2 regions of the Longispora sp. NPDC051575 genome follow, and region 1 is predicted to be linked to the other one. Evidence: predicted binding sites of a transcription regulator. Region 1 holds the regulator's gene; the other holds the start of a gene.
The links. Region 1 encodes HrcA, which represses chaperone genes, less so after heat shock. Its sites were predicted from a motif close to GGTTNGCACNCTCNNNNNGAGNGTGCNAACC; they were not measured.

Region 1 (7,471 bases):
ACCAGCGGCACGAACGCGAGCAGGAAGACCACGAAGAAGCCGACCCCGTTCGTGATCGCGCCGAGCCCGCAGGCCGCGACGAACGACACCAGGATCCAGCCCAGGGACCAGAAGATCATCGAGATGTGGAAGTTCAGGGCCTCGGCGGCGTTGGCTCTGACCCAGCCCGAGGTGGGGCCCTTGATCACGTACATCAGGATGGGGCCGAGGATGCCGGCCAGCCCCAGGTAGTGGGTCATCGCCGCGTCCGACATCTCCAGGCGGTGCGGGGCCGGGCCCGCGTACGCCGGGTCGGCGGGGTCGCCCGGGCCGCCGTGCCCGTAGCCGGAGCCCGGCCGCGCCTGGAACCGCGGCGGGGGCGGGGGCACCCGGTAGCCACCGGGAGCCGGCCGGGGCGGGTTCCACGGCGGGCCGGTGACGGGGAAGTCGTGATCGTTGTCAGTCACGACGTCAGGGTAGGCCAGGGCACCCCGGTAGGGGAGCCCTGCGCCCGGCCTACTTACTTGATCAGGTCCAAGGTGAACGGGTACTTGTAGAACTGCCCCTCGTTGGCCTTCACGCCCGCGAGCACGCCGAACAGGATCGCGACGACGAACACGGCCAGGGAGATGAGGCCCGCGAGGAGCCCGATCAGCCAGCCGACGCCCGGGATGATGTTGCCCGCGCACTGGTAGACGATCACGAACAGGAACGCCACCGCGCTCAGCGGGGCCTGGAAGTTCAGGGCCGCGAGCGAGTGCGCCCGGACGGCCGGGGACTCCTTGCCCTTCGCCAGGAAAGCCACCAGCGGGCCGACGAAACCGAGCACGCCGCAGGAGACGAAAGCGCCGACCGCGGCGCCGAAGGTGGCGACGAGTGCCCAGGTCTTCTCGTCGGAGTTGGCTGGTGGGGGTGGGGGATACCCGTAGCCAGGCGGGGGAGGGGGTTGCGTCATGCCGACAACCTAGTGGTCTTGATCACGGAAGTCTGTCAGCTGACAGCAAGCTGACAGCAGAGTCGGCACATGACTTGTCAGCGGTCGTAGACTGGCACTCACGCCACGGGAGTGCCAGGGAGGTGATGGGCGTGCCGATGGATGAGCGGAAACTGGACGTTCTGCGCGCGATTGTCGAGGACTACGTCGCCACCCAGGAGCCGGTGGGCAGCAAGGCGCTGGTGGAACGGCACAACCTGCGGGTGTCCTCCGCCACCGTGCGCAACGACATGGCCGTCCTCGAGGAGGAGGGGTACATCCGCCAGCCGCACACCAGCGCCGGCCGGGTGCCCACCGACAAGGGATACCGGCTGTTCGTCGACAAGCTCAGCCGGATCAAGCCGATGAGCCCGGCGGAGAAGCGGGCCATCCAGCGCTTCCTCGACGGCTCCGTCGACCTGGACGACGTGGTCCACCGGTCCGTGCGGCTGCTCGCGCAGCTGACCCGGCAGGTCGCCGTCGTGCAGTACCCGTCGCTGACCCGCAGTTCCGTCCGGCACCTGGAACTCATCGCGGTCAGTACCACCCGGATCATGCTCGTGATGATCACGGACACCGGCCGGGTCGAGCAGCGGCTGTGCGAGCTGCCGGGCCCGACCGACGAAGAGTCGATCATGGCGCTCCGCCGGCAGATCAACGAGAAGCTCGTCGGGAAGAAACTGATCGACACGCCGACCCTGGTGCAGGCTCTGGTGGAAGAGGTGCGTTTCGACCTCCGCCCCGCGATGATCAGTCTGTCGACCGTTCTCCTGGAGACCCTGGTCGAACGCGGCGAGGAGCGCCTGGCCCTCGCCGGCACCGTCAACCTGACCCGCAGCGCGCTGGACTTCCCCGGCTCGCTGATGCCGATTCTCGAAGCCATCGAGGAGGAGGTCGTGCTGCTCAAACTGATCGGCGAGACCGACTCCTCCAGCATGGTGCGCGTCCTGATCGGCGACGAGAACGAGTTCGTCGATCTGCGCTCCACCTCGGTGGTCTCCACCGGTTACGGCCCCGGCACGACAGCCGTCGGCGGCCTCGGGGTCCTCGGCCCCACCCGGATGGACTACCCCTCGACCATGGCCACCGTCCGCGCGGTGGCCCGTTATGTCGGCGAGATACTCGCCCAGAACTCCCAAAACTGAGTTAGGACGACAGTGGCCAAGGACTACTACGCGATCCTGGGCGTGAGCCGGGACGCCAGCCAGGACGAGTTGAAGAAGGCGTACCGGAAACTGGCCCGCCAGTTCCACCCGGACGTCAACCCGGCCCCAGAGGCGCAGGAGCAGTTCAAGGACATCAGCGCGGCGTACGAGGTCCTGTCCGACCCGCAGAAGCGCCAGATGGTCGACCTCGGCGGCGACCCGCTGGCGCCCAACGGCGGCGGCATGCCCCCCGGCGGCAGCCCCTTCGTCGGCTTCCAGGACATCATGGACGCCTTCTTCGGCAACTCGGCCGGCCGTGGCCCGCGCTCGCGCGTGCGCGCGGGAGCGGACGCGGTCCTGCGCCTCGAACTGGACCTGCACGAGACCGCGTTCGGCCTGGAGGCCCCGCTCACCGTCGACACGGCCATCGTGTGCGCCACGTGCGACGGCGGCGGCTGCGCGGCCGGCACCACCCCCGTGACCTGCGACGTCTGCCAGGGCCGCGGCGAGGTGCAGAGCGTGCAGCGCACGTTCCTGGGCCAGGTCGTCACCGCCCGCCCGTGCGCCGCGTGCCAGGGCTTCGGCAGCGTCATCCCCAACCCGTGCGCCACCTGCAACGGCGACGGCCGGGTCCGGTCCCGGCGCAACCTGACCGTGAAGATCCCCGGCGGCGTCGAGGACGGGATGCGGATCCGGCTCTCAGGCCAGGGCGAGGTCGGCCCCGGCGGCGGCCCGGCCGGCGACCTGTACGTGGAGATCCACGAGCGCCGGCACGAGGTGTACACCCGCAAGGGCGACGACCTGCACTGCACCGTGTCCGTGCCGATGACGGCGGCGGCCCTCGGCACCCAGCTGACGATCAAGACGCTGGACAGCGAGGAGCTGATCGACATCCGGCCCGGCACCCAGCCGGGGAGCAACCTGCGGCTGCGCGGCAAGGGCGTCCCGCACCTGCGCGGCAACGGCCGGGGCGACATCTACGTGCACCTGGACGTCAAGACGCCCACGAAGCTCGACGGCGACTCCGAGCGGCTGCTGCGGGAGTTCGCGCGGTCCCGGGGCGAGGAGCTGGTCGAGGTGACCAAGCAGGGCGGCGGGTTCTTCTCCCGGGTCAAGGACGCGCTCAAGTAACCGCCGACGCGGCTTCCGGGCCCGGGTGGCCCTTTCGGGGGTCGCCCGGGCCCGCATCATGTCCGGGCTCGGGTCGCCGACTGCCGGGCCGGTCGGGTCGCCACCGGGGCTCCGGGACGCGTCGCCGCACCCAGCACGGGTGCCCCGGTCGATCTCCGCTCCGTGGCGAGCCGGCTCGACCGGTCGCGTGCGCCGTAGGCGCGGTGCGGGGGCGGGGCGGCGGGTTATCCTCGCGGATGGTCGCGGGGCACCCCGGACGGCCCACCGGTGCCCGGGGCGGGCCGCCGGCCCGAGTGCGAGGAGTGCGCGTGAGTCTGGCCTTGTTCTGGGTCGCGGAGCTGCCGTCCGGCGACCGGTTCACCCTGGACGGCCCCGAGGGGCGGCACGCCGCCGACGTGCAGCGGCTCCGGGTCGGCGAGCGGCTGCTGCTGGGTGACGGCGCGGGGGCCACCGCCGAGTGCGTCGTGGTCGACGTCGCGAAGGGCAGTCTGGGGGTACGACTGGAGGAGCGGTTCCGCACCGCCCCCGCCGACCCCCGGCTCGTCGTGGTCCAGGGCCTGCCCAAGGGCGAGCGGGCCGAGCTGGCCGTCCAGGCGATGACCGAGGTCGGCGTCGACGAGATCGTGCCGTGGCAGGCGTCCCGGTCGATCACGCACTGGAAGGGCGAGCGGGCGGCCAAGTCCCTGGAGAAGTGGCGGGCGGTGGCCCGGGAGGCGGCCAAGCAGTCCCGGCGGGCCTGGTTCCCCACGGTCTCCGAGCTACGGAGCACCGCGCAGGTGACCCCGACGTTCGTCCTGCACGAGGAGGCCGACGTCGCGCTGTCCACGGTGCCGCTGCCGGCCGGGGACATCACCCTGGTGGTGGGTCCGGAGGGCGGCATCGACTCCAACGAGGTCCTCGACTTCGCCGACCGGGGCGCGATCCCCGTCCGGCTCGGCCCGAACGTGCTGCGCACTTCCACGGCCGGCGTCGCCGCGCTCTCGGTGCTGTCGGCGCGCCTGGGCCGCTGGTAGCCGGGTACACGCCAACGGTTTGGACGATCTTGACCTCGCTCCAAGGCGCAGTGGCCCGCTGAGGGCGAATCCGGCGAGCGGCGGGTTCAGGCGCCAGGGCAGCACCCTGCGGCTGAGCCCACCGCGCAGTCCGGATTCGTTCCCGGCGGGTCTATCCTGCCCAAGTGACTGACTGTCTGTTCTGCCGGATCGTCCAGGGTGAGCTGCCCGCCACCGTGGTGCTCGACACCGACCGCGTGCTGGCCTTCCGCGACATCTCCCCGCAGGCCCCCACGCACGTGGTGGTCGTGCCGAAGACGCACTACGACAACGCCGTCGAGCTGGCCGCCGCCGACCCGGCCCTCATGGGTGAGCTGGTCGCCGCCGCCGGGCAGGTCGCCGAGACCGACGGGCGCGACTCCGTCCGGCTGGTGACCAACGTGGGCGCCGAAGCCGGTCAGACCGTGTTCCACGTCCACCTGCACGTGCTCGGCGGGCGCGCGCTCGGCCGGCTCGGCTGAGATCTGACCGTTATCGGGCCGCGCCCGGCGGCTGATAGCGTCGCCGACATGAAGGAGCTGGAGCGGCGGGTCCGCGGTGCGCAGGCGGAGGGCCGGGTTCCGGCGGTGCAGGCGGCGGTGGTGCGCGCCGACCGTCCCGACTGGGCGTTCACGGTGGGCGGTTCGGGGACGGACCGGCCGCTCGACGACGCGAGCCAGTTCCGGATGGGCTCGGTCACCAAGACGTTCACTGCCGTCCTGGCGTTGCAGGCCCGCGACGCCGGCCTGATCGACCTCGACGACCCGGTGGGCCGGCACCTGCCGCTGGACGCGCACGGCGTCCACACGTTCCGCCGGCTGCTCAGCCACACCTCCGGCATCCAGCGCGAACCCGACGGCGACGTCTGGGACAGCCTGCGGGTGCCCGGGGCCGCCGACCTGCTCGCCGAGCTGCACCGGGCCGAGCAGGTGCTGCCGTCCGCGCGCCGCTTCCACTACTCGAACCTCGGCCTCGCCCTGGTCGGCCAGGCCGTGGCGGCCCTGCGCGGCGGTACGTGGGAGGAGGTTCTCACCGACCTCGTCCTCAAGCCCCTGGGCCTGACCTCCATCACGAGCGAGCCGACGGACGTGGCGGTGACCGGCTACCAGGTCGACGCGTACTCCGACCACGCCCGCGTCGAGCCCCGCCTGGAGTGCGGCGGGATCGCGCCGGCCGCCCAGCTGTGGGGTACGGCACTGGACCTCGCCCGGTGGGCGGCGTTCCTGACCGACCCGGCGAGCGTCGACCCGGCGGGCGCGGTGCTGGCCGAGGCGACCCTGGAGGAGGCGCGCTGGCCGGTCACGACCAACGACGCCGAGGTCTGGGGCGCGGCGTTCGGGCTCGGGCTGATCATGGTGCCGCAGGCCGACCGGGTCGTGCACGTGGGCCACGACGGGGCGATGCCGGGCTTCCTGGCCGCCGCGTACGGGCGGCGCGGTCCGGGCAGCCCCCGGGGCATGGGCGCGGCCGTGCTCGGTTCCTCGGGCAACGGGGCCGTCGTCCTCGACCTGGCGCACGACCTGCTGGCCGCGTCGGTGGAGAACGATCCGGTCGACGTGACCCCGTGGGCGCCGGGCGCGTCCGTACCCGACGAGTTCCGTTCTGTCCTGGGTCGTTGGTGGGGCGAGGGCTTCGAGCACATCTTCCGCTGGGAGAACGGCCACCTGGTCGCCCGCGCCGCCGGCCTGCCCGCGGACCGCGCCCCGGCGGTGTTCGAACCGCAGTCGGCGGACGTCCTGCGCACCGTGTCGGGCCGCGAGGTCGGCGAGCTGCTCCGGCTGACCCGCGACGCTTCGGGCACGGTCGTCGGCCTGCACTGGGCGACGTACCGGTTCAGCCGCGACCAGCAGGCCTTCGACGGGGGCTCTTTTTCCTGACCGCCGCGAAAATCATGCGGGCCGCCCGGGGGTTCTCCCGATACCATGGGTGCATCAGCAGGCGGCCGGCGGTGTCGGCCCAGGGCAGGGAGAGCAGGTGGGACAGGCCCCTACGGGCCAACGTATGTCCGGAACACCCCCTACCGCGGCGCAGCGGGTTCAATCCAAGATCACCGTGAGCGACCCGAGCTGGATGGTGCAGCTCCTGGGTCCCCGTGACGAAATGCTCAAACTCGTGGAGAAGTCCCTGAAGAGCGACGTGCTCGTCCGGGGCAACGAGATCACCTTCACCGGCGAGGCGGCTGACAACGCCCACGCCGAACGGGTCTTCACCGAGCTGCTGGAGCTCATCGAGAAAGGCCAGACCTTGACGGAAGACGCTGTCCGCCGCACGGTCGGCATGATCGAGGGCGGCGGTGACGAGCGGCCGGCCGAGGTGCTGACCCTCAACATCCTGTCCCGACGCGGCAAGACCATCCGCCCCAAGACCCTGAACCAGAAGCGGTACGTGGACGCGATCGACGAGCACACCATCGTGTTCGGGATCGGCCCCGCCGGTACGGGCAAGACGTACCTGGCGATGGCCAAGGCCGTCCAGGCGCTCCAGGCCAAGCAGGTCACCCGGATCATCCTGACCCGGCCCGCCGTCGAGGCCGGCGAGCGCCTCGGCTTCCTGCCCGGCACGCTCTACGACAAGATCGACCCCTACCTGCGCCCGCTGTACGACGCGCTGCACGACATGATCGACCCCGAGTCGATCCCGCGTCTGATGGCGAACGGCACGATCGAGGTCGCCCCCCTGGCGTACATGCGCGGCCGGACGCTCAACGACGCGTTCGTCGTCCTGGACGAGGCGCAGAACACCACGCCCGAGCAGATGAAGATGTTCCTCACCCGGCTCGGCTTCGGCTCCAAGATCGTGGTCACGGGCGACGTCACCCAGGTCGACCTCCCCAACGGGACGAACAGCGGCCTGCGGGTCGTCCGGGAGATCCTGGAAGGCGTGGAGGACGTGCACTTCGCCCAGCTCGCGAGCTCCGACGTGGTACGCCATAGGCTGGTCGGCGACATCGTCGACGCGTACGCCAAGTGGGACGACGCGCGACAGGAAGCCCGGCCGCACCCGCTGCCCAACCGGCAGCAGGGGCGTCGGCGCTAGACAAGCAGGAGTCAGAACACACGTGTCCATCGAGATCGCGAACGAGTCCGGCGTCGAGACCGCCACGGACCCGATCCTCGCCGTGGCCAGGTACGCCCTCGACGAGATGGGGATCAACCCGCTCGCGGAGCTGTCGATCCTGCTCGTCGAGGTCGAGTACATGGCGGAGTTGAACC
Region 2 (7,471 bases), on a different contig from region 1:
GCGATCGTCGACCGGCTCGGCCGGTACACCGAAAGTGTCGTGACCTGGGGTGGGGTTCCGCTCCGCGACGCGCCCCTGGCCGCCGTGCGCGAACGCATCCTGGTCGCCGACAACGAGTCGCTGATCTTCGCCGGCGAACTGCGCGCCGAACTCGACCCGACCGGCGCGGCCGACGACGCGACCCTCGACGAAGCGCTGCGGGTGGCGAGCGCCACCGACATCGTCGAGGCCCTGCCCGACGGGCTCGCCGAGCACGTCGCCCAGCGCGGCCGGTCCTTCTCCGGCGGCCAGCAGCAGCGGCTCCGGCTGGTCCGGGCCCTGCTCATCGACCCGGACGTGCTGCTCCTGGTCGAGCCGACCAGCGCCGTCGACGCGCACACCGAGGCCCGGATCGCCGAGCGGCTCCGGGGCGCCCGCGAGGGCCGCACCACCGTGGTGTGCACGACCAGCCCGCTGATGCTCGACCACGCCGACCGGGTCCTCTACGTGGAGGACGGCAAGGTGGTCGCGGAGGGCGCGCACCGTGACCTGTTGAAGACCGAGCCCAGGTACCTGGCGACTGTGACGAGAGGTGAGGCGTGAAACAGCTCCTGCCGATCGCGGACGGCCCCGAGGTCCGACGCTACGCCCTGGTCCTGATGCGCCGGCACCCCGGCGACCTGCTCCTGACCGTCGGCCTCTACGCCGCCGCGGCGGTGTCCGGCCTGTTCGCGCCGCGCCTGCTCGGCGACCTCGTGGGCGAGGTATCCCAGCACGGCAGCAGGGTCACCGTGGACAAGATCGCGATCGCCATCGCGGCGTTCCTCGTGGTCCAGGCCCTCCTGATCCGGTACGCGCGGCTGGCCAGCGCCAAGTTCGGCGAGAAGATGCTCGCCGAGCTGCGCGAGGACTTCATCGAGCAGACCCTGGCCCTGCCGCTGTCCACGGTCGAGAAGGCCGGCTCGGGCGACCTGCTGACCCGCAGCTCCCGGGACGTGGACGAGATGTCCGAGGCCGTGCGGTACGCGGTCCCCGCCACCCTCGTCGCCATCGTCACCGTGGTGCTCACGATCGGCGCGCTGGCGCTGGTCAGCCCGATCATGGCCCTGCCGTGGCTGGTCACCGTGCCGCTGCTGTACTTCGGCACCCGCTGGTACCTCAAGCGCGCCACCCCCGGCTACCTGCGCGAGAACGCCGCGTACGCGTCGATCAACGACAACCTCGCCGAGACCGTCGACGGCGCGCGCACCGTGGAGGCCCTGCGCCTCGCCGACCGGCGCCGCGACCGGCTCGACGACGCGCTGAAGGAGTCCTGGGCGGCGGAGCGCTACACCCTGTGGCTGCGCAGCGTCTGGTTCCCGATCGTCGAGTTCGGCTACGTGCTCCCGGTCGCGGCCACCGCGCTCGGGGCGGGCATCTTCTACACCAACGACTGGGTGACCCTGCCGCAGGCGGTGGCCGGCGTGCTGTACATCCAGCAGCTGATCAACCCGCTGGACGAGCTGCTCAGCTGGCTGGACCGGCTCCAGGTCGGCGGCGTCTCCCTGGCCCGGCTGCTCGGCGTGGCCCAGGTGCCGGCCGACCGCGAGGCCACCGGCAAGGTCCCGATCGGCTCGGACATCGAGGCCCGCGACGTGCGGTACTCCTACGGCACCCGCGACGTCCTGCACGGCATCGACCTGGAGATCCGCCCCGGCGAACGGCTCGCCATGGTCGGCCCGTCCGGGGCCGGCAAGTCGACCCTCGGCCGGCTGCTGGCCGGCATCCACGGGCCCCGGACCGGCTCGGTCGACGTCGGCGCGGTGCCCCTGATCGAACTGCCGCTGGACGACCTGCGCGGCCAGGTGGCCCTGGTCACCCAGGAGCACCACGTCTTCCTCGGCACCCTCGCGGAGAACGTGGCCCTGGCCCGCCCCGACGCCGACGACGACCAGATCCGCACCGCGCTGGCCGCCGTCGACGCCCTGGACTGGGTGCTGGCCCTGCCCGAGGGCCTGGAGACGAAGGTCGGCTCCGGGGAGCACACCCTGTCCCCGGCGGAGGCCCAGCAGATCGCCCTGGCCCGCCTGGTCCTGGCCGACCCGCACACGCTGGTCCTGGACGAGGCGACCTCGCTGCTCGACCCGAGGGCCGCCCGGCACCTGGAGCGTTCGCTGGCCGCCGTCCTGGAGGGCCGGACCGTGATCGCGATCGCGCACCGGCTGCACACCGCGCACGACGCGGACCGGGTCGCGGTCGTCGAGGACGGGCTGATCTCCGAGCTGGGCAGCCACGAGGAACTGGTGGCCGCCGGCGGCGCGTACTCGGCGCTGTGGAGTTCCTGGCACGGCGGAAAGAACGACTAGTTCCCCGCTACGCTGTGTCCCGCCGGTCCGCTGGCGGCGCCCCCGCGCGGGGTGCGCCGCCCGGTCCGGCCCGGCCGCGCGCCGGTCAGGCGGGACAACGGGAGGGGACCATGCGGCGGTTGGCGCTGAGCGCAGCGGCTGTCGTGCTGTTCGTCGGCGTGCTGGCCGTGCCGGTCACGCACTTCGCCGAGCGGGAGCTCGCCGAGTGCGAGGGTCACCGGTTCTCCGCCGAGGAGACCTGGCGGGAACGCGCCGTGGACGACGCCGGCTGCCGGACGTGGCAGCGGTTCACGAAACGTCGGCCGGCTGGCACACCAGCGTCACCGGGGCACCGGCCACCCGGGTCAGGATCACCGTCGCCTCGTTCGGGCCGTCGAGCCTGAGTTGCTTGCGGAGCGCCTCCGGTTCCAGGGCCGAGCCGCGCTTCTTGATGGTCAGCCGCCCGACGCCCCGGTCGCGCAGGGTGGCCCGCAACCGCTTCAACCCGAAGGGCGACACCAGCTCTATCCGGTACGCCCTGGCGAAGGGGGTCGCGCGCACTTCGTCGGCGTAGAGGTACGCGATCGTCGGGTCGGCGATGTTCGCCCCGAGGGTGTCGGCCAGCTCGGCGACCAGGTGCGCCCGGATGACGGCCCCGTCGGGGTCGTAGACGAATCCCCGGGTCGGCCCGACGTCGGCCTCCCGGTCCCCGCCCCCGGTGATCTGGGCCACGTCCCCGCCGCCGTCGGCCGTGCTCCGGCGATGGTCGGCGGGCAGCACCGTGGCCCGGCGGGGCACCTCGGCGAGCCGGTCGCACCACAGCGCCGCCTCGACCACCTCCCCGCCGACGCTGACCCATTCGGCCTCGGCCCCGGCCGGCAGCAGCGCGTGGTCGATCCCGGGCCCGAGCTTGATCACGGCGGCCCGTTTCGTGAGGCTCTCGATGAAGTCCCACGGCGGCGAGTACGACCGGGGGTCGAACACCCGCCGGTTGCCCGCCCGGCGCGCCGGGTCGCAGAACACCGCGTCGAACCCGGACAGGTCCACCGACTGGGCGTCGCGGTGCTCGACGGTCACGGGCAGCCCGGCGGTGTTCGCGGCGGCGATCTCGGCGGTGCCGGGGTCGGCCTCCACCGCGTACACCGTGATGCCGGCCCTCGCGAACGCCCGCGCGTCGGCGCCGATCCCGCAACCCAGGTCCGCGATCGTGCGCACTCCGGCGCGGGCGAGCCGGGCGGCGCGCCGGTCGGCCACGGTCAACCGGGTGGCCTGCTCCAGCCCGGCCCGGGTGAAGAACATCTCCGCCGCGTCCGGCCCGAACTTGCCGACCGCGCGGGCCCGCAGGGTGGCCTGGGTGAGCGCCTCACCCGCGAGTTCGGGGCCGGCCCCGGTGGCCCGGAGCGCCTCGACGGCGCGCAGTTGGTCCCCGTCCACCAGGTCGGCGGCGAGGGCCAGGAGGGCATTTCCGGCGGGGCTCCGCAGCTCGGTGAGACTCACCACGACAGCTTACGGCTGGCACTCTGGTTGACGGAGTGCCAGCCACGACATAACCTTCGGTTAGCACTCTCCACCCGAGGGTGCCAGCACTCGGCGGTCCCGGACCCGCGACGACGGTTCCGTCGGTGGAGTTGGCATACACACCAAGTACCCCAGGAGGGTATGTCCATGAGCACCGCGACCAAGGTTGCGATCAAGCCTCTCGAGGACCGCATCGTGGTCCAGGCGAACGAGGCTGAGACCACGACCGCATCTGGCCTCGTGATCCCCGACACCGCCAAGGAGAAGCCCCAGGAGGGCACCGTCCTGGCCGTCGGGCCCGGCCGCTTCGACGACAACGGCGCTCGCGTGCCGGTGGACGTCCAGGTCGGTGACGTGGTGATCTACTCGAAGTACGGCGGCACCGAGGTCAAGTACGCCGGCGAGGAGTACCTGATCCTGTCCGCCCGCGACGTTCTCGCGGTCGTCGAGAAGTAGTCGTGAAGTGACGGGTCACCCCTTGCGGGGTGGCCCGTCACTTTTTTCGAAAGGGATTCACACATGTCGAAGATCCTCAGCTTCTCCGACGACGCCCGCAAGCACCTCGAGTCCGGCGTCGACCAGCTCGCCAACGCCGTCCGCGTGACGCTCGGCCCCAAGGGCCGCAACGTCGTGCTGGACAAGAAGTTCGGCGCTCCGCTCATCACCAACGACGGTGTCACCATCGCCAAGGAGATCGAGCTCACCAACCCGTACGAGAACCTCGGCGCGCAGCTGGCCAAGGAGGTGGCGACGAAGACCAACGACGTCGCCGGTGACGGGACCACCACCGCGACCGTGCTCGCCCAGGCCATGGTGCACGAGGGCCTGCGCAACGTGGCCGCCGGCGCGAACCCGAGCGGCATCAAGCGCGGCATCGACGCGGCCGTCGAGGCCGTCTCGGGCGTGCTGCTCGACCGCGCCGTCGAGGTGTCGACCAAGGAAGCCATCGCCAACGTCGCGACGGTCTCCGCGCAGGACGCCACGATCGGCCAACTCCTCGCCGAGGCCATGGACCGGGTCGGCCGCGACGGTGTCATCACCGTCGAGGAGGGCTCGACCCTGACCACGGAGCTCGAGGTCACCGAGGGCCTGCAGTTCGACAAGGGCTTCGTGTCCCCGCACTTCGTGACCGACGCCGAGGCCGGCGAGGCGGTGCTGGAGGACCCCTACATCCTCATCACGGGCCAGAAGGTCTCCGCGCTCGAGGAGATCCTCCCGCTGCTCGAGAAGATCATCGGCGCGAACAAGCAGCTGCTGATCATCGCCGAGGACGTGGACGGCCAGGCGCTGTCGACCCTCGTCGTCAACGCCGTGCGCAAGACGTTCAAGTCCGTGGCCGTCAAGGCCCCGGGCTTCGGCGACCGGCGCAAGGCGATGCTCGAGGACATCGCGGTCCTGACCGGTGGTCAGGTCATCACCGCCGACCTCGGCCACAAGCTGTCCGACGTGACCCTCGACATGCTGGGCACCGCCCGGCGGGTCGTGGTGACCAAGGACAACACCACGGTCGTGGAGGGCGGCGGCGACGCCGAGCAGGTCAAGATCCAGGCGAACAAGATCAAGTCTGAGATCGAGGCTTCGGACTCCGACTGGGACCGCGAGAAGCTCCAGGAGCGGCTCGCGAAGCTCGGCGACGGCGTGGCGGTCATCAAGGTGGGCGCCGCGACCGAGGTCGAGATGAAGGAGAAGAAGCACCGGATCGAGGACGCGATCGCCGCGACCAAGGCCGCTGTCGAGGAGGGCATCGTGCCCGGAGGCGGCGCGGCGCTCGTCCAGGCGACCGAGGTGCTCGACAAGGACCTCGGCCTCACCGGTGACGAGGGCGTCGGCGTGCGGCTCGTCCGCAAGGCGCTCGACGAGCCGCTGCGCTGGATCGCCCAGAACGCCGGCCACGACGGGTACGTCGTCGTCGGCAAGGTCCGGGCGCTCCCGTGGGGCCAGGGCCTCAACGCCGCGACGGGTGAGTACGTCGACCTGCTCGCCGCCGGCATCGTCGACCCGGTCAAGGTCACCCGCAGCGCGGTCGCCAACGCGGCCAGCATCGCGGCGCTGCTCCTGACGACCGAGACGCTGATCGTCGAGAAGCCCGAGAACGACAGTGACGCAGGTCACGGCCACTCTCACGGCGGTCGCGGGCACGCGCACTAGCAAAACCGTGCACAGTGGACGGGCACCCGGCGAAAGCTGGGTGCTCGTTCTTTTTGCACGCGTCCGTTACGGTGCGAATACACGGGCACCGTAACGGAGGGTCTGTCTTCAACGATGGTCGAAGAGGATGAGCTCACCGGGCTCGCGGTCCGGGCGGCGGCAGGCGATCAGCAGGCGCTGTCCGACCTGCTGGGCAAGCTGAGGCCACTGATCCTGCGCTACTGCCGGGCGCGCCTCGGACGGGTCGGTGGTGGCTACCTGACCGCCGACGACGTCGCCCAGGAGGTGTGCCTCGCTGTGCTGGCCGCCCTGCCGCGATATCAGGACCTGGGCCGCCCCTTCGCCGCGTTCGTGTTCGGGATCGCCGGGCACAAGGTGACCGACGCGCACCGCGCGGCCCAGCGGGCCCTCACCGTCGCGCCCGTCGAACAGGTCCCCGAACGCCCCGACCCCGGCGCCGACCCCGAAGCCCAGGCCGTGGCCGCCGACCTGTCCCGCCAACTCGCCGGCCTACTGGAACGCCTCACCCCCGTGCAGCGCGAGATCATCCTGCTCCGGGTGGCCGTCGGCCTCTCCGCCGAGGAGGCCGGCACCGTGCTCGGCATGACCGCCGGGGCGATCCGGGTCGCCCAGCACCGGGCGCTGGCCCGGCTGCGGACGTTCGCGGACGAGGAGGTGTCAGCGTGACCCCGTTCGAGGAGTTCGCGCGGACGGACGCGCTGCTCGACGCCCTCGGCCGGGGCGGGCCCGTGCCGGCCGGGGATCCGCTGGTGGACGCGTTGGCGGCGTGGCGGGCGGACGTGACGGCCGACGAGGACCCGTCGCTCCCCGTGGGAACCCTGCTCGGGCTCCGGTCGGGGACTCCACTCGACTCGGTCCCGAACAGCCTGTCTGGTCCTGACACTCCGATCCGCCCGAACGATTCCGCGCAGGCTGGCGCGGCCCGTCCGAGTGAATCCGCGCAGGGCGGCGCGACTGGTCTGAACGATTCCGTCCAGGGCGGCGCGACTGGTCTGAACGATTCCGTCCAGGGCGGCGCTACTGGCCTGAATGATTCTGGGCAGGGCGGCGCTACTGGCCTGAATGATTTCGCGCAGGGCGGCGCGGCCCGGCTGAACCATTCCGGCCAGGAGGGAGCGACGTTCGGCATCGCGGCCTCCGACCAGCTCGGCCAGGATGCCGTGCCGCCGGTGGTGTTCGTTCCCGCCGCGCGTGTGCCCGCGAAGGCCGCGCCCACGGCCGGCGCGGACCTCGGAGTCGAACCCCGTGGATCCGATGAACCCGGCGGGCATGGCGTGCGCGGTGGCCCGGGTGGGTCGGGGGACCTCGGCAGGTCCGGAGGCACTGGCCGGCCCGTTGGCTCTGGCAAGCCCGGCGGGCCTGGTGGCGCCGGCGGGCACGGCGCGCACGGCGGTCCGGGCGGGTCCGGAGATCGTGCAGCGTCAGAAGACCTCGGCACGTCCGGACGCGCCGGTCGGCCCGGTGGTCTGGGCGAGCCCGCC

Region 2: the regulator HrcA is predicted to act here: its motif matches at 3,859-3,889, upstream of groES (co-chaperone GroES).

Annotation. Positions count from the first base shown of each region.
Region 1 is NZ_JBFAZP010000009.1:342,167-349,637, reverse strand. It holds gene AB0M43_RS28575 (DUF4870 domain-containing protein) at 1-446, opposite strand, end outside; gene AB0M43_RS28570 (DUF4870 domain-containing protein) at 500-934, opposite strand; gene hrcA (heat-inducible transcriptional repressor HrcA) at 1,066-2,097, shown strand; gene dnaJ (molecular chaperone DnaJ) at 2,110-3,228, shown strand; gene AB0M43_RS28555 (16S rRNA (uracil(1498)-N(3))-methyltransferase) at 3,537-4,241, shown strand; gene AB0M43_RS28550 (histidine triad nucleotide-binding protein) at 4,406-4,741, shown strand; gene AB0M43_RS28545 (serine hydrolase domain-containing protein) at 4,790-6,136, shown strand; gene AB0M43_RS28540 (PhoH family protein) at 6,261-7,295, shown strand; gene ybeY (rRNA maturation RNase YbeY) at 7,318-7,471, shown strand, end outside.
Region 2 is NZ_JBFAZP010000011.1:61,235-68,705, reverse strand. It holds gene AB0M43_RS31205 (ABC transporter ATP-binding protein) at 1-582, shown strand, start outside; gene AB0M43_RS31200 (ABC transporter ATP-binding protein) at 579-2,324, shown strand; gene AB0M43_RS31195 (class I SAM-dependent methyltransferase) at 2,613-3,800, opposite strand; gene groES (co-chaperone GroES) at 3,963-4,277, shown strand; gene groL (chaperonin GroEL) at 4,341-5,969, shown strand; gene shbA (RNA polymerase sigma factor ShbA) at 6,084-6,656, shown strand; partial or broken gene AB0M43_RS31175 (anti-sigma-D factor RsdA) at 6,653-6,766, shown strand.